Sulfuricurvum kujiense DSM 16994: one gene and its partner. The protein of the gene in region 1 binds, or shares a complex with, the protein of each later gene. Links are inferred from orthologs where the notes say so. Each region holds a gene or a part of one and is shown on either strand. Other genes may lie near its edges. The genes, in order: uvrA and mfd.

The links.
Region 2: the proteins of uvrA (region 1) and mfd are in contact, whole or in part, in a crystal structure (PDB 4DFC), measured with the Escherichia coli proteins. The link is inferred for Sulfuricurvum kujiense DSM 16994 from one-to-one orthologs.

Annotation. Positions count from the first base shown.
Region 1 is NC_014762.1:1,408,033-1,416,454, reverse strand. The notes cover bases 2,743-6,061. They hold uvrA (excinuclease ABC subunit UvrA), read left to right. Parts: upstream 2,743-3,044; coding sequence 3,045-5,861; downstream 5,862-6,061. Other genes in these bases: SULKU_RS07030 (HDOD domain-containing protein), read left to right, coding at 5,892-6,061; SULKU_RS07040 (sulfite exporter TauE/SafE family protein), read left to right, coding at 2,743-3,041. In the rest of the region: SULKU_RS07065 (tRNA-uridine aminocarboxypropyltransferase), read left to right, coding at 1-281; SULKU_RS07060 (hypothetical protein), read right to left, coding at 278-508; SULKU_RS07055 (hypothetical protein), read right to left, coding at 512-1,408; flagellar motor switch protein FliN, read right to left, coding at 1,405-1,749; SULKU_RS07045 (chemotaxis protein CheX), read right to left, coding at 1,753-2,175; more of SULKU_RS07040, read left to right, coding at 2,304-2,742; more of SULKU_RS07030, read left to right, coding at 6,062-6,707; polA (DNA polymerase I), read left to right, coding at 6,720-8,422. UniProt on the Escherichia coli protein: The UvrABC repair system catalyzes the recognition and processing of DNA lesions. UvrA is an ATPase and a DNA-binding protein. A damage recognition complex composed of 2 UvrA and 2 UvrB subunits scans DNA for abnormalities.
Region 2 is NC_014762.1:501,512-510,202, forward strand. What follows is about bases 1-3,588. They hold mfd (transcription-repair coupling factor), read left to right. Parts: upstream 1-400; coding sequence 401-3,388; downstream 3,389-3,588. Other genes in these bases: SULKU_RS02645 (bifunctional folylpolyglutamate synthase/dihydrofolate synthase), read left to right, coding at 1-401; rlmC (23S rRNA (uracil(747)-C(5))-methyltransferase RlmC), read left to right, coding at 3,388-3,588. Also shown: more of rlmC, read left to right, coding at 3,589-4,506; SULKU_RS14200 (sensor histidine kinase), read right to left, coding at 4,709-5,881; SULKU_RS02665 (response regulator transcription factor), read right to left, coding at 5,868-6,560; SULKU_RS02670 (YgjP-like metallopeptidase domain-containing protein), read right to left, coding at 6,604-7,107; poly-beta-1,6-N-acetyl-D-glucosamine biosynthesis protein PgaD, read right to left, coding at 7,120-7,560; pgaC (poly-beta-1,6-N-acetyl-D-glucosamine synthase), read right to left, coding at 7,567-8,691. UniProt on the Escherichia coli protein: Couples transcription and DNA repair by recognizing RNA polymerase (RNAP) stalled at DNA lesions. Mediates ATP-dependent release of RNAP and its truncated transcript from the DNA, and recruitment of nucleotide excision repair machinery to the damaged site.

The DNA of each region.
Region 1 (8,422 bases):
GAGTCAGCCGCAATCTTCAAACATTGCCGCGCGTCAGTTTCACCCACTCTAAAACTTCCCAATTCCTTATTAAGGAACAGCCCGAAGCATACTGTCTTTCGACGATCGAATCGACATTGAGTGTATTGGAATTATTGCATCAGCAGGGTCTTGAAGCGATAGAAGAGGGGGCTTTTGAAGCTTTTTTAAATCCGTTCAAAGCTATGGTGGAATATCAAATCGGATGTGCTTCGCACTCTGAAGAGAGCGTCAGATTTAAGACAAGAAGAGAAGAGATTTAATTCTCTTTTTCATCTTCGAATTCTAAAAGCAAACCCGCTGCATCGACAATCTCTTTTTCCCGCTCTTTCAGCGCTTCTGCTTCTTCGACTTTTGCATGTTCGACTTCAACGTATTCTATAAATATTTCAATATCTTCGTCAGTGTTATAAAATTCTTTGTATCCCAAAGCGATTTCGACAAATTCGTTTCCGCATCCGAAATCAACTAATTTCTGTTTTAGATCCATTGCTTAATAAACTCCTGATGCTTTTTCTTTGTAGGAATCGAAAACTTCATCCTGAGCCGGGGCGAGCTGGAAATAGCCGTCAAGTTCTCGATGTTTTGACTGCAAAAGGGTTTCGAAGTCATTTTGCGTTACCGGAATATTATCCTGAAATTTATCGAGTAAAATGGTAGTGTTCCCCAATAATACCAGATAGCTCATCGTTCCGTAATCGAGCATTGCCACAGTATGGGAATTATCAAGCGGTTTTTGAAAACGGATATGAACTCCCCCGCTCTCATTTGACATAGGAAGAGATGCGGAGAGTGACGCTTTTGTTTCCGCAGCGGTCGTTTTATCAAATAACCATGGAGATTTCGGCTCATTTTTCATGGCTGTAGTGCGTTTGGCTATATTTTGTTTCAACCAGAATAAAATAGCAATCCCGATGATTAATATGCCGATAACAACATAATAGCTTTGCTCGAATTCATTTCCTTTTTTTGTCGGAAGCCCATCCACCGATGTTTCATCGACCGGTGTATTCTGCGTAGCGGAATTTACGGCTTCAGGATGCATAAATCGTAGACGCAGACCATATGAATCGGAGGTTTTAGAGGCTTGCATAATGACGTTATTCGAAAGTTCGGCAATAATTTTGATATTTTCGTTTTCAGGTGTAATGGTAAGTTTGTTGAGATATTTGGAAGTAACGTTTTTGACTACCGGAGAATCGATAAACGCCTCTTCAAGCTTTACGATGACGGTATCGTTCTGGCGATTTTGGCGCAATACCCCTTCATACGGAGTATCGAACGTCAACATCACATCGACGCGGTCATTCCGGTCATATACGTTGTAACTTAAAATTTTAGCTCCCCATAAAAAAGCGGGAAGAAGCAGCAGAGGAAGTAAATATCTCATAGTCTCTCTTTTGATAGGTAATACAATACGGCGCTCGAATCGAGTACCTCATTGATACGTATCGCTAAATTCTTCTCATAAACCATTACTTCCCCCTTACCGATAATACGTCTGTTGACATACGATTCCACGCTTTCCCCCGCCGGTTTGCCCAAGTCGATGACGGAACCTTTTTCCAGTTTGAGTATTTCGTCCAACGTGAGAGTCGTTTGTCCCAAATCCGAAACAAATTCCACTTCCATGTCAAGCAATCCGTCGTAATCCATCCATGAAAGTTCTTTTTCAGGATCGAAACCGTGTTCATGATGTAAAGAAGTTTCTGCCGCTACTGTTTCATCCATCTCTTAGAGCCTTTGCAAAGCAATTGTCATTTCTCCGCCATTAATACCGATACATTTTGAATTATCCAATTGAACCGCCGATACCTCTTCATCCGATAAAAGAAAAGGGGTCGCAATCGATAAAGATGTTTCATATAACTCACCGGCCAGTACTTTTGCACTTCCGACAATCATATTGGTTGTTTCCAACAGCATATCGATGAGTGTCTGTTCATCACTCTCATCTTCGCCCAAAAAAATCTCGGCTATGGTCTGAATCAACATCGGATCGCATCCGATATAAGCACGGTGAATCTCACCGTTCGTCGTTTCAATATCGATATAAGCAAAAAGCGTTCTCTTTTTAGTTGAGTCTATAAAATCATAAGGGAGGCGTATTTGATGAAGAAAAAAATTAGTGGCTGCTTCGACAATAATCGGTAACATTACATCCCTCACTCTTGTTAAATATCTATGAGAATCGATTATAGCGTAAAATCTAATGAACGAAAAGGGTATTAGTTGAAGCACTAAGGGGGTATAATCGCGCGCCATAATCTAAACAAAGATAAAATATGACTATTGAATTAGCACTTTTAGGGGTAGGGGTCGGTACACTGTCAGGATTTTTCGGAATCGGCGGCGGTACGGTGAGTGTTCCGATTCTGCTCTATCTCGGGTTTGGTATCAAAGAGGCAATCGGCATATCGGTTACCCAAATGGTTGCCGGTTCGTTGTTGGCGGCGTGGATCCATCATAAAAAACAAACGTATGCGATCGGCGATATCAAATATTTCGGTTACGGCGGAATTCTTGGTGCGATAGCGGGCGGGATATTGGTCAAAGCACTCCATTCGAGTATATTGGAATGGCTTTTTCTCTCAATTGTCGCCTTTACGCTGGGGCGACTGGCTCTTTCCAATCCCGAACCGACCCGTCCGGAAGTGGTCAATCGGCCGTTATATACGTTTGTCGGAAGCGTGATCGGCGTATTTTCCGGAATGCTTGGAGTTGGAGGTTCGATTTTGATGACGCCGGTACTGGTTAGTTTTATGGGATTTCCGCTGAAGAAAGCTTCAGCAGTAGGACATTTTTTTGTTACGTTTTCTTCCGTTTCGGCTTTGGCGACACTTTTGTGGCTCGGTCTTGTGAATCTTGAAGCGGGTCTGACGATGGCTTTGAGCTCATTATTCGGCATTATGGCGGGCATCGCGTTGCTGCATCGGGTCAAAGTGACTCATTACAAACAGGTATTGGTTATTTTTTACATCATTATTTTTGCCATTACGGCATACAAACTTATCGCGGGGTAACTTATGGACAAGATTAAAATTATCGGAGCACGGGAGCATAACCTCAAAAACATCTCTTTGGAGATCCCGAAAAACAAGCTGATTGTATGTACCGGAATCAGCGGAAGCGGTAAATCGACATTGGCCTTTGACACCCTTTATGCCGAGGGACAGCGCCGCTATATCGAGTCTCTCTCATCGTATGCCCGTCAATTTTTGGACCGTGTCGGAAAGCCCGATGTCGATAAAATCGAAGGCCTCACTCCGGCTATTGCGATCGATCAAAAAACGACCTCAAAAAATCCCCGTTCAACCGTAGGAACGATTACCGAGATCTATGACTATCTGAGACTTTTGTATGCCCGTATCGGAGTTCAACACTGTCATCTGTGCGGCAAGCCGATATCCAAAATGTCGGCTCAAGATATAATCACACAGGTTTTAAAGCTTCCCGAAGGTTCCAAAATCGTCATACTTGCACCGCTCGTACGGGAGAAAAAAGGCTCCTTTGCCGATATTCTCGAATCGCTCCGTCATAAAGGGTATGTACGTGCCATGATCGACGGCGTCATGGTGCGTCTGGATGAAGAGATTGATCTCTCCAAGACCAAAAAACATACTCTTAAAGTTGTGATTGACCGTCTCATCATAAAAGATGACAACCATGACCGTGTGGCCCAAGACGTCGAAAAAGCGCTCAAAGAGTCTTATGGAGAGGTAGAAATTGAGATTCAGAACCACGACGAAGTAGGGATGGCTGACAAGCTGATCCACTACAGTGAACACAGCGCCTGTTTTGACTGTAAAGTGAGTTTTGATCCGCTCGAACCGCTCTCGTTTTCGTTTAACTCTCCCAAAGGGGCATGTTCTGAATGCGACGGCCTCGGCATCCGCTATGCGCTCGATTACGACAAAATTATCGATTCCGAACTCCCCATAGAGAAAGGGGCGATAAAAATCGTTTACGGATTTAACAAAGGGTATTATTTTACCTTCCTAAAAGCGTTTTGCGCTGCGGAAGGGATCAGTATTACGGCTCCGTTTTATGCACTCGAAGAGTATCAGAAAAAAGCGATCCTCCACGGCAGCGTCGATGAAGTCGAATTCAAGTGGCAGGACCATCCTATCAAGCGTGTATGGCCGGGAATCGTACGCATCGCATACGATATTTTCAAAGATGAAAAAGATCTCGCCGATTACATGTCCGAAAAACCGTGCAACATCTGTAATTCTCACCGTCTCAAGCGCGAATCGCTTGCCGTTCGCGTTGCCCAAAAGGGGATCGGGGATGTGATATCGATGCCCCTTAAAGATTCGTATGCGTGGTTTGCCGATCCAAAGACATTTGATGGTCTGAGCGATCAAAATGCAATGATTGCCGCACCGATTTTAAATGAGATACGCGAACGTCTTTTCTTTTTGTTTGATGTCGGTTTAGGATACCTCTCCCTCAGCCGCGACGCCCGCACCATCAGCGGGGGGGAAGCCCAGCGTATCCGTATCGCTTCTCAGATCGGAAGCGGTTTGACAGGGGTAATGTATGTTCTGGATGAGCCGAGTATCGGATTGCATGAACGCGATACCCTCAAACTGATTCGAACGCTCCGTTCATTGCAGGAAAAAGGGAATACCGTTATCGTTGTCGAACATGACAAAGAGACGATTGAAAATGCCGACTACATTGTTGATATCGGCCCCGGTGCCGGAAAATTCGGCGGTAATGTCGTCTTTGCAGGTACGTTGGAGGAAATGAAACAATCCAATACCCTCACGGCCGACTACCTCTCTGGACGCAAACAAATCAAATATTTTTATCGACGCGAACAAAAAGAGTGGATGGCAATCAATAATGTTACATTAAATAATATTACCAATTTGAGCGTAAAAATTCCACTTCATAATTTTGTCTGTGTAACGGGAGTCAGCGGCAGCGGAAAAAGCTCTCTGATTCTGCAGACGTTGCTTCCCGTTACTCGCGAAATACTGAACCATGCACGTAAAATAAACCGTGTCGCCGGGGTCGAAGTAGAAGGTCTGGAAAAACTCGACAAAGTGATCTATCTCGATCAAAGCCCGATCGGACGTACGCCTCGTTCGAACCCTGCCACTTATACGGGTGTCATGGACGAAATTCGAAATCTATTCACGAAAACCAAAGAAGCACAGATCCGCGGCTATACGGCATCGCGCTTTAGCTTTAACGTCAAAGGGGGGCGATGTGAAAAATGTCAGGGAGAAGGGGAAATCAAGATCGAAATGCACTTCCTTCCCGACATTATGGTCAAGTGTGATTCGTGTCACGGAAGCCGATACAATCTCCAAACACTTCAGGTTGAGTATAAAGGGAAAACCATCTCCGATGTTCTGAATATGTCGGTCGGCGAAGCACTCGAATTTTTTGCACCGATCCCGAAAATCAAAGCGATTCTACAGACACTTAGCGATGTCGGGCTTGATTACATTACGCTGGGACAAAATGCCGTTACCCTCTCAGGAGGGGAAGCGCAGCGGATTAAACTGGCCAAAGAGCTTAGCCGACGCGATACGGGAAATACCCTCTATATCCTTGATGAACCGACGACGGGTCTGCATTTTGATGACGTCAACCGTTTGACAAAGGTACTTCATAATTTCGTCGAACTCGGTAACTCCGTACTGGTTATCGAGCACAATCTCGATATGATAAAAAATGCCGACTATATCATCGATATGGGGCCTGAGGGGGGCAGCGGCGGCGGATTATTGGTCGCGCAGGGGAACCCTGAAGAAGTTGCCGAGAGCTGGGAAAAAACGGGAAGTTTCACCGGAAAATATTTAGCTCTTGAGCTAAATAGGCTATAATAAGATTAACAGGATTTACAGAGGATTTTTATGAAAAGCTCGATTATAAACAGTATTAAATCTTTGCCGCCGCTTCCTAAAACGGTGATAGAGATGCAACGTATTTGTAATGATCCCGACAGTTCGATCAATGATCTGATTAAAACTGTCGAACAAGACCCGATGATCGTTGCCAACTTGCTTAAAGCCGCCAATTCGCCTCTGTACAGTTTCCGACGCGAGATACTCAATGTCTCTCAGGCGGTCTCTTTGTTCGGGATGAGTATGACGAGATCTATCGGTATCGGCAATTCGGTCCGCAAACTGCTCAATGTCGACATGGAACCCTATGGAATTACATCGGACCGTTTTGCGGAAATTTCATCGATGCAGGCTGCTTTGGTTCATGAATGGTACATGAAAATAGACCGCCTTAAAGCCGATAAGCTTTTTTTAGCCGCATTTTTGCAGGAGACGGGAAAAATTATTATCGCAAGCGACGTTATTCAAGAAGATTTAGCTGCCAATTTTAAATCCGATATTGAAGTGACGATTGACATTGCAAGAGTTGAGCGCTCTTACATTCATGAAACGACGGCTACCGTGACGGCGGAAATTTTTACCCACTGGAATTTTGATAAAGAATTTGTTGAGATGATTAAATTTTCCGATGCGCCTGCCAAAGCGCCGGATGATGTCAAAGAGTACTCTACCGCTCTGAACATCATTAAAACGATTATTCCGGTCAATAATCCGCTGGGGGAACACGGAATCTCATATGGCCTTAAAAAAGCGGAAGATGCGGGCTATGACGTCACTATGCTTCAAGCGGCAATTGATTCGATGCTCGCTCGAATCCGTGCCTGATAAAGACGATTGATGGCACAACCTACCGTTACTATAATCGATACTTTCGGATTTTTCTTTCGTTCGTTTTATGCACTTCCCCCTCTAAAGAATAGACACGGGTTTCCTACCGGACTTTTGACCGGATTCATTAACTTTATTGCATCACTGCACAAAGACCACAGCAGCGATTATTTGATATTCGCTCTCGATGCAAAAGGGCCGAGTTTCCGGGCCGAGATCGATCCAAATTATAAAGCCAACCGTTCACCCGCGCCCGAAGAGCTGATCCAGCAACTCCCCATCGCTATCGACTGGATCGATAAAATGGGTTATAAATCTCTATCCCAAAGCGGGTATGAGGCCGATGACATGATCGCATCGGTTGTTCGTCAAGCGCGCCAACACGGTTTTTTGGTTCGCGTCGTTTCCCATGATAAAGACCTCTATCAGCTGATCGATGATGATCGGGTCGTGTTGGTCGATGCGATCAGCAAAAAAGTGATGAATGAACGTCACTGCGATGAAAAATACGGTGTTCATCCGTGCCAGTTTATCGATTATCAATCCCTTATCGGCGATACTGCCGATAATGTCCCCGGTGTCAAAGGGATCGGTAAAGTGACGGCACAAAAACTTCTTTCTCAGTTCGGGACGCTGGATACACTGTATGAACGCATCGAAGAGGTTACCCCTCCGCGGATACGGGGTCTGCTTGAAACGTACCGTGACGATGCATTCCGCTCCCGCGAACTGGTACGTCTTAAAGATGATGTGTTTGATACGCTCGATTTTTCGGAGTTTGCAATGCATTTCGATAATCCGTTTTTGCCTATCTATGATGATCTGGTGCACTATGAGATGAACGCCGTATTGCGTACCCTTAAAGCCAAAGCATTGTTTGAAGAGTCACAGCCCTCAAATACGCCTCAGAGTGAAAAAACTGAAAAAGCGGAAGTTCCGCAGTGCGATAGTCTCGATGGATGCAGTGTTTTGATCGATAGCGATGCCGCTTTAATTGCCCTGATGGAAACGATAGCCGATGATGCACTTATCGCCTTTGATACCGAAACGACTGGGCTTGACCCGAGTAAAGATCATTTGGTAGGTTTTAGCTTCAGCACTGATGGCAAAACCGGATATTATGTTCCGATGATGCACAGTTATCTCGGAGTCGGGGATCAGGTCAGTACTGAAGCGGCGGCGAAAGCAATTCGATTGATATTTGAACATCGCGTTATCGGACATAATATTAAATTCGATCTTCATTTTGTCACCCGGTTTTTGGGTGTTGACCGCTTAAGTATCTATGCCGATACGATGGTTCTCGCTTGGCTGACCGACTCGTCGCGCTCACTGGCGATGGACAACTTGTCACAATCACTTTTGCATCACGAGATGATCCATTTCAAAGATACGGTAAAAAAAGGGGAGAACTTCGCTTCCGTCGCTATCGAAGATGCCTGTAAATATGCGGGAGAAGACGCTTACATAACCTACCGTCTGTACGAAGTGCTCAAAGAGCAGCTGCTGCTAAAAGGCGGACAAGAAGCATTAGACGAAGCGTTTGATGTCGAGTTTCCGTTTACATTGACATTGCTGGGAATGGAGAAAGAGGGGATAGCCGTCGATACGGCGGTTTTGGAACTCTTTAAAAAAGAGGTTGCCCATGAGATAGCGACACTGACCGAGCAGATACACAGTGCGTGCGGAACCGTCTTTAATCTCAATTCTCC
Region 2 (8,691 bases), 910 kb from region 1 along the record:
TGGGATATGAAGCAAATGAAGAGCTGTTTGATCAAAGTGCACTGTTCGGGCGTTTGAGTCAAATTGCCCCTAATGTTACGCTGGATGTAGGGCACAATGCATTGGCGGCCGATTCGATTGCGAAAGCATATGCTGGAAGAAAGGTGACTCTGATCTACAATACCTACGGCGATAAAGATTACCGGGAAATATTGAGTATTCTAAAACCGATTATCAAATCGGTTGAGATTATTGAGGTTAATGAGGGGCGGATTGTAGAGAGAATGCTTCTCGAATCGGTATTGGAGCAATTGGAAATACCCTATAGCCAATTTGAATCGATTGAAAAAGATAAAGAGTATTTGGTTTTCGGCTCCTTTAGTGTAGCCGAAACGTTTTTGAAGAGGATGAATAAGCACTGATGTCACAAGCACGATGGTATGAATATAGTAAAAACAATCCGAAAGCTCTCCCCGAGATTCTTCTGTGCGAGGATGCGAAAGAGGCGTCGGAACTGAGCGACGTTTCCACTTTTTTAGAAATCCCCCACATCGTATTGCCCGATTTTCGTGCGACCTATATGGACGATCTCAGACCGTTTGGCGAAGAGCTATTTGCCCTTTTCGCCGCACTTCGAACCTATTATACAGCCTCAAAAAAACCGCTGATTATTTCCCCGCTCAAAACACTCCTTTTTCCGATGCCGCATGAGAGTTTGCTTCAAAGCGAGACGATCGAGTTCGCCTCCCGCATCGATCTGGGCAGCTTTAAACAAAAACTGCTCCATTGGGGGTACACCTTTGTTGATATGGTGGAGATGGAGGGGGAGGTATCGCACCGCGGCGACATCCTCGACATCTACGTCCCGAACCAAAGCAACCCCTATCGTATCAGCCTCTTTGACGACGAGGTCGAAGAGATCAAAGCGTTTGATGTCGAAACCCAGCGCACCGACAAAGAGGAACTGGCCTCTATCGAAGTGACCAGCGCTTTTTTCTCCCTCGATGAGCAGCAGCACAAAGCGTTCGAAAAAGCGATAGCCGCCGCACAAAGCGACAGCTTCGTCAAAGACATTGCCTCGCTCGGGTTTTGGGTCTTGAATGAGCACGGAGTCGATCTGTGCGAGGGGAAAAAAGTCTCGCGTATCCGTGAGATGAAAAGTGTCCTCGACGAAGCGTACGGACTCAATCAACCCGTCTTGCCGCGAACGAGACTCGAAGCAGACATCCTCCCCGAATCCGAAAAGTACACTCCATTGGGGGGAGGGAATTTAGAAACCCTTCGAAGCGTCCATAAAAACAAAAAATTTACCCTGATCGCCGCCAGCGATACGCAGCTCAAAGCGGCGGGGATTTTTGATCTAAAAGGAATCTTGGTTAAAACATCCGGGATCGTTCTGAATCTGATCGGTCCCGATGAGATCATCCTTTCTCTTAACCGTCATGAGAAAAAGCGCCGTCGCCGCCGTACCTCCATTCTCCTCGATGATTTGAAAGTAGGGGACTACGTCGTCCACGAAGAGTACGGGGTCGGGATATTCGTCGGGATCGAACAGGCGGAGATTCTCGGCGGGGTGAAAGACCTCGTCGTCATCAAATACATGGGGGATGACAAGCTTCTCCTCCCCGTCGAAAACCTTGATACGATTGACCGCTATATCGCCTCAGGGAGCCTCCCCGTCCTTGATCGTCTGGGCAAGGGAAGTTTCGGCAAACTCAAAGAGTCGGTCAAAGCACGGTTGTTCGAGATTGCCTCCGAGATCGTCGGGATTGCGGCGAGCCGTGCGCTGATCAAAGCGTCGGTGATCAGTGTCGATGCGGGTGAGCTTCGAAGATTCCAAGATGCTGCCGGATTTGACTACACTCCGGATCAATCAAGTGCGATCAGCTCGATAGTCCGTGATCTCTCCTCCGGTCATATCATGGATCGTTTGCTCAGTGGAGATGTCGGTTTCGGGAAAACGGAGGTGGCGATGAACGCTATTTTCGCCGCCGCAAAAGGGGGATACCAATCGCTCCTCGTCGTTCCGACCACCTTGCTCAGTTCCCAGCATTTCCAATCGCTTAAAACCCGTCTCGCACCATTCGGTCTTCGGGTCGCTAAGCTCGACCGCTTCGTCAGCACCAAAGAGAAAAACGCAACCCTTCGGGCGCTTGAAGCGGGGGAACTCGACTGTGTCGTCGGAACCCACGCCCTGTTCGGGGTGAGCTGTAAGAAGCTCGGAATCGTCATTATCGATGAAGAGCACAAATTCGGGGTAAAACAAAAAGAGAAACTCAAATCGCTCTATGAAAACGTCCACCTTCTCAGCATGAGCGCGACCCCGATCCCGCGCAGTCTTAATCAGGCGCTCAGTTCGATTAAGACGATGTCCGAGCTTCTCACCCCTCCGAGCGAGCGCTTAGGGGTACGGACATTTGTGAAAAACTACGACGAGAAACTGATCAAAGAGGTTATCTTGCGCGAGCTTCGCCGCGGCGGTCAGGTGTTTTACGTCCACAACTCTATCGATTCGATGATCATCAAATCGGGTGAGCTGAAAGCGATCCTCCCCGATCTGCGTATACTCATCCTCCACTCTCAGATCAGTGCAAATCAGACCGAGGAGGAACTGGCGAAATTTGCGAATCGCGAATACGATGTCCTTCTCGCAACCTCCATCATCGAATCGGGGATTCATATGCCGACGGTTAACACAATGATTATCGACGGAGCGGACCGTTTCGGGATGGCCGATCTGCATCAGCTGCGCGGCCGTGTCGGACGGGGCCATATCGAGGGGTATGCCTATTTTATTGTCGATGACAAAGAGAACCTCACCGAAGAGGCGAAAAAACGTCTTGTGGCACTCGAATCGAACTCCTTTTTGGGAAGCGGATCGATGTTGGCGTACCACGACCTCGAAATCCGCGGCGGGGGGAATCTCGTCGGGGATGCTCAGAGCGGTCACATCAAAAATATCGGGTATGCCCTTTACTTGCGGATGTTGGAAGATGCGATCAAGCTCCTTACCAACCAAACGACGGCGGTGCGGGCAAAAGTCGATATCAAGCTCACCGTCAGCGCCTTTATCAGCGATGAGATCGTTACCGAAGACCGCCTTCGACTTGAACTCTACCGCCGCCTGAGCCAGTGCGAAAGTCCGAGCGAGATATACGAGATCGAAGAAGAGGTCGGGGATCGGTTCGGCAAACCCGATACTCCTACGAAACAGTTTTTCGAGATCATGGTGATCAAACTGCTCTGTATCGAGAAGAAGATCAAAATGGTGAGCAACTACAACCAAAACATCACCATAGAGTACCAAAGTGGCATCAAAGAGACGCTTCAGAGCAAAAGCAAAGACGATGATGATCTTATCGGTACGGTATTGCACTATCTTCGCACGACGAAACAAAAAGGGCTGTAATGAGTTTTTGTTCCTATTTCGATACCCATCTTTGCCACTCATGCCGATGGATCGATTACCATTATGCCGAACAGCTGAAACTCAAAAGTGACCAGCTGCATGCCCTGCTGAACAAATATCAGCCCAACGGGTGGCAAAAGCCCGTTACCTCGCAGCTCAAAGGATTCCGTAACAAGGCCAAGATGGTAGCGACCCCTACGCCGGAGGGGATTGTGCTTGGACTTTCCGAAGAGGTGAGTCTGATCGACTGCCCTTTATATGATCTTAGTATGCAAAAAGTCTTGCATAGCGTTCAAGAGTGGCTTCGGGAATTGGGGATCAAAGGGTATGACATCAAACTCCGAAAAGGGGAACTCAAATACGTCCTCCTCACCCGCAGCAAATCAAACGGGACGATGATGCTCCGTTTTGTCCTCCGCTCTCATGGTATTATTGCGCGGCTGGAGGGGGGACTGGAAGAATTGATCAAACGCTCACCGGAGCTGAAAGTGGTTACGGTCAATATCCAGCCGGTCCATATGGCGATCTTGGAAGGGGACGAAGAGATATTTTTGAGCGAACAGCGCCGTCTCGAAGAGCGGTTTAACGGTATTCCTCTTTATATCCGCCCCAAAAGTTTTTTTCAAACCAATCCCGACGTCGCCGAAAAGCTCTATCGCACGGCGAGCGAGTGGATCGATGAGATCAAACCGTCGCGGTTATGGGATCTGTTTTGCGGCGTCGGAGGGTTTGCTCTGCACTGTTCTGCACCCGAGCGTGAAATCATAGGGATCGAGATCGAGCCCGAAGCGATAGAGTGCGCCCGCGATTCGGCCGCGCAGCTGGAGATGACGAATCTCCGTTTTGAGTCGCTGGATGCGGCAAGCTTCGGGGCAAATTCGGGAGAGAAGCCCGATGCCGTGATTGTTAATCCGCCGCGGCGGGGGTTGGGTGAACAGTTGTGCAAATGGCTCGAAAAAGTCTCGGCCGAACATCTGATTTATTCAAGCTGCAATGCGGTGACGCTGGCAAAAGATTTGGAACGTTTAGGCTCGTATGAAATCCAAAAAGTACAGCTTTTTGATATGTTTCCCCATACGGAACATTATGAAGTTCTGGTATTTTTAAAAAAACGGTAAGTGAATAGGTAGAGGAAATAACTGCGGCTGAGGGAGAGGAGCCGCAGTTGCGTCTGCATCGGTAGCAGATTTACTGTTCTCGCAGTAAATACGAAATAAGTCCCAAAGCTATTACAAGAGCAGGAACTTTTTTCTCATTCATCCTTATTGTCGGTGATACATCGCTGTACACGGTTGAAAGTATAATAAAGAGTCCGTGAAGTTAGTGTGAACTTTTATTCCACGAAACTTTAAACTCGCTCCCTTCTGCGGTTTCTGAACGGACGGCAATTTTTAACTGGTATTTTTGCGTGATCATCTGAACGATATTGAGTCCGATACCGAAACCTCCGTTGGCTTCATCAAAACGGGTATAGCGTTGAAAAATGTGCTCAATGACCTCTTTGGAGATACCGATTCCGGTATCGCGAATACTCAGAGATTGTGGTTCCAGCGTGATGTATATCTCGCCGGAGGGTTTATTGTACTTGATCGCATTTGAGAGGAGATTGTCGATCAGACGAATCATATGTTCCCTGTCAATTCGAAATGCCGCGGCTTTCAGGTCGGTTCGGATCGTGATTTTTTTTGCCTCGGCGATCGGATTGAAATACTCGATACGCTCTTGAAGAAGCGCTTTGATATCGAGGTCGATGTTATGCTGTTTGCTCTGATCATGCATCAGCAAAAAGGTGAGGTCGTTGTAGAGATTGGAGATCGTCTTTGATGCGAGGGAAATTCTCTCAACGTGTTTGCGTTGTTTGGGGAGAAGCTCTTCTTTATGGAGTTGCTCAACAGACATCGTGATGACGGAGAGGGGAGTATTGAGTTCATGAGTGGTGTCTCTGATAAAGCGATCGAGTTTATGGATGGTATCACGAACGGGATGCAGGAAAAGTTTCCCCAGAACATAGATGACAACCGATAGAAAGAGGATCGAAAAAATCAAAAAAAGATAGATGCTTTTTCGGGTTTGTTCGAGCTGCGGCTCGATAGAGTCAGCCCGGACAAGAAGATAACGGACTTTTTTAAGATGTTGAAGTTCAATGGTATCGGTAAAAAAGTAGTGATGATCGTACTTATAAAAACCGAGGTGAAACGGAAATACTACCTCGGGCGCCGATGTGTAGAGAATCTTTTTTTTGTGACTTAAAAGTACGACTTCAAAGCGCGGATCGCGGCTGAGATGTTTTTGGAGTTCATCCATATTTTTCGCATCGAAAATATGATCCTGAAGTGTTCCGGCATAGTATGACATGGCGTCGCGTCGGAGTTCGATATACATATTTCGCTGGTAATAATAATACATCGTTGATATAATTAATAGAAAAATGGTGTTCAATACGACAAAAAGCGATACGAAGCGGATCAGCGATTTTTTTTCAGGCGAGTGCAATCTGGTACCCTTGTCCCCGTATATTTATAATTCTCTCTTTCCCCAGATGTTTGCGAAGATTTTTAATATGGGTTCGCAGACTCTCTTCGCTTCCGTCTTCGTCAAAATCCCACGCCGATTCGATCAGAACTTTGGAACTGACGATTGAGCCCGGATGACAGAGGAGGATTTTTAAAATCTTCGCCTCTTTGCGTGGAAGGGTGATCTCGTCTTCATCGTTCGTAAGCCGTCCCAGCTTCGGATCAAAAACGATGGTTTCACTGATTGCTATCGGAGTATCTTCGCCGAGGATCGATGAGCGTTTGATGAGGGCTCGTATCCGCAGTTCGAGCTCTTTGAGTTCGAACGGTTTTTTGAGATAATCGTCGCACCCGGCATCGTATGCGTTTGATAGATCATCGATGGTGTTGAGGGAGGTTATGAAGATAGCAGGGGCTTTTCTCTCTTTATCCCGAAGTTCTCGCAGGACATCAAATCCGTTGAGTAGGGGGACTTTAACGTCGAATAAAAACAGATCGAACGCGATTTCGTATCCAAAATCCAGAGCGCTCTCCCCGTTATACGCGCATGTGACGGAATATCCCTGATCGCTTAGATACTCTTCGATGATCGATGAGAGGGTAAAGTCGTCTTCCAGCAATAAAATCCGAAGCGCTGTAGAGGAGATCGGTTTTGGCATGCTTTCTCTTTTGGATGTTTGGATGTATTATAGAGCAGAAGAATTAATAGAGTTTGCCGAAGTGATCAAGATAGGTCAGGTAGAGTCTTAATTCGAATTCGAGCTGATGATAGTGCGGCTCGATATGGGTACATAGGGAGTAAAATGCTTTATTGTGCTCTTTCTCTTTCAGATGGGCGAGTTCATGGGTAACGATCATCCGAAGAAACGGCTCGGGAACTTTCTTGAACAGATGGGAAATTCGAATCTCGTTTTTTGCTTTGAGCTTTCCCCCCTGTACCCGTGAGACGAACGTATGGGTACCCAGTGCGGAGTGCAAATCGCGTATTTTGGTATCAAACAGCACTTTGGAGATGGGTGAGGAGCTTCGTAAATGGGTGTTTTTGATCTCCATCACATAGTCAAAGAGACTTTTGTCGCTGACGTAGGGATGAGGTTCGGGATATTTGTGCAAAAGCCGATCTCCGAGCGTATCGGTATCGATCAGCTCTTGTACCTGAGAGCGTATCTCCCGTGTGTAGTGGGCTAAATATTTAAGTGTTTGCATACGCTGAAAGCTTTAGCTCTTGTTTTCAATTTGGTCATTCAAGTGGATTATATGCCCGCGATCATCATGGTAAACCGTAACCAATTGACTATCAATACACTTCTGCAGTTCTGCATTGTCGATACGAAAATAATTGGAATAATCGTACGAAGTATAGAGTAGATGCTCGCTTGGTGCTCTGTGCCTATTGAGCCGTGATAAGACAAACAAGATGACAGGGGTCAGGATGAGCATATACAGAGCATTTTCAAACGTCACGCTGCTGACATTTTCGAAAATCCAATCGGATATCGTATCGGGTGCTTCTTTGAGGGTAATGATTTTATACAATACGATCAGTAAAGGTTTCCATAAATAGATAAAGCCCAGCCACAGAGCGATGGTCATCGCATCCCAAAACCATCTTTTTCGTCTCGGCATTTCATGGCGTTTGTTAATAATAAGTGTTTCCATACGATATTACCCTTTCTTCTTCGGCAACTTTTGATGGACACCGCGGTCAGGACTAACCCATCGTGCACGCCCTTTTTTACCGAACAGTACTTTTGGAAACGCCGTTACGGCCGTGAACAAATTGAGCAGCCAGAAAGCGAACGGATACCAGATCATCCAGTAATAATTTTTCCCCATCCCTTCGTCATAATGCCCATCCAGCCATCGGCTGATCGCAAACTGTATCAAACACGCACCGATGAGAATCACGCTGCTTTGATCGGGTAAAATAGGCGAACTCGACGGCATCAAATACGAAATGTGGACAAAGAGGCTTAAAAACCAGACCAAAAAGACCAGAACCATCGTGTAGGCCCAGATCGTACTGAGCATAAGCTCCGTCATAAGTCCCCAAAGATGGGTTTGCTTGTGGGAAAACAAAACCTTGAAGTTCTTCAGCATAACCTGAACGCCCCCCATAGCCCAGCGCAAGCGCTGTTTCCATAGCCCTCTTAAGGTCTCCGGCATCAAAATCCAGACCAGTGCCCGAGGCTCAAAACGGACGTCCCAGCCGTTTCGCTGCAGCTTCCAGGTAACATCGATATCTTCGGTGAGCATATCGGGACTCCAATACCCGATCTCATGCACCGCTGCTTTCCGAAAGCCGGTAATAACTCCCGAGACGGTAAATAACCGGCCGAAACTGCGCTGTGCCCGCTTGATCATCCCGACGATGGAAGAGAACTCGCCGACTTGAATCTTGCCCAACAAACTGGTGCGGTTGCGTATTCTCGGATTTCCCGTTACGGCGGCGACTTCGGGATAGCGGATAAAATGTTTGACCATCCAGTGGACACAATGTTTATCGATCAACGCATCGCCGTCGATACATATCAGATATTCATGTTTTGCCAACAGCGCTCCGGCTTGCAGCCCCAGTGCTTTTCCCTGATTTTCGGCCAGATTGACCACTTTCAGTTTCGGATTCTCTTTGGCCAGAGCGACCAATATATCCAGCGTATTATCCTTGCTTCCGTCGTTGATGGCGATCACCTCGAACTCCGGATAATCGACATTCAAAGCATACGAGATGGTTTCGACGGCATTTTCCCCTTCATTATAGCACGGGATCAAAATACTCACCCCCGGCCA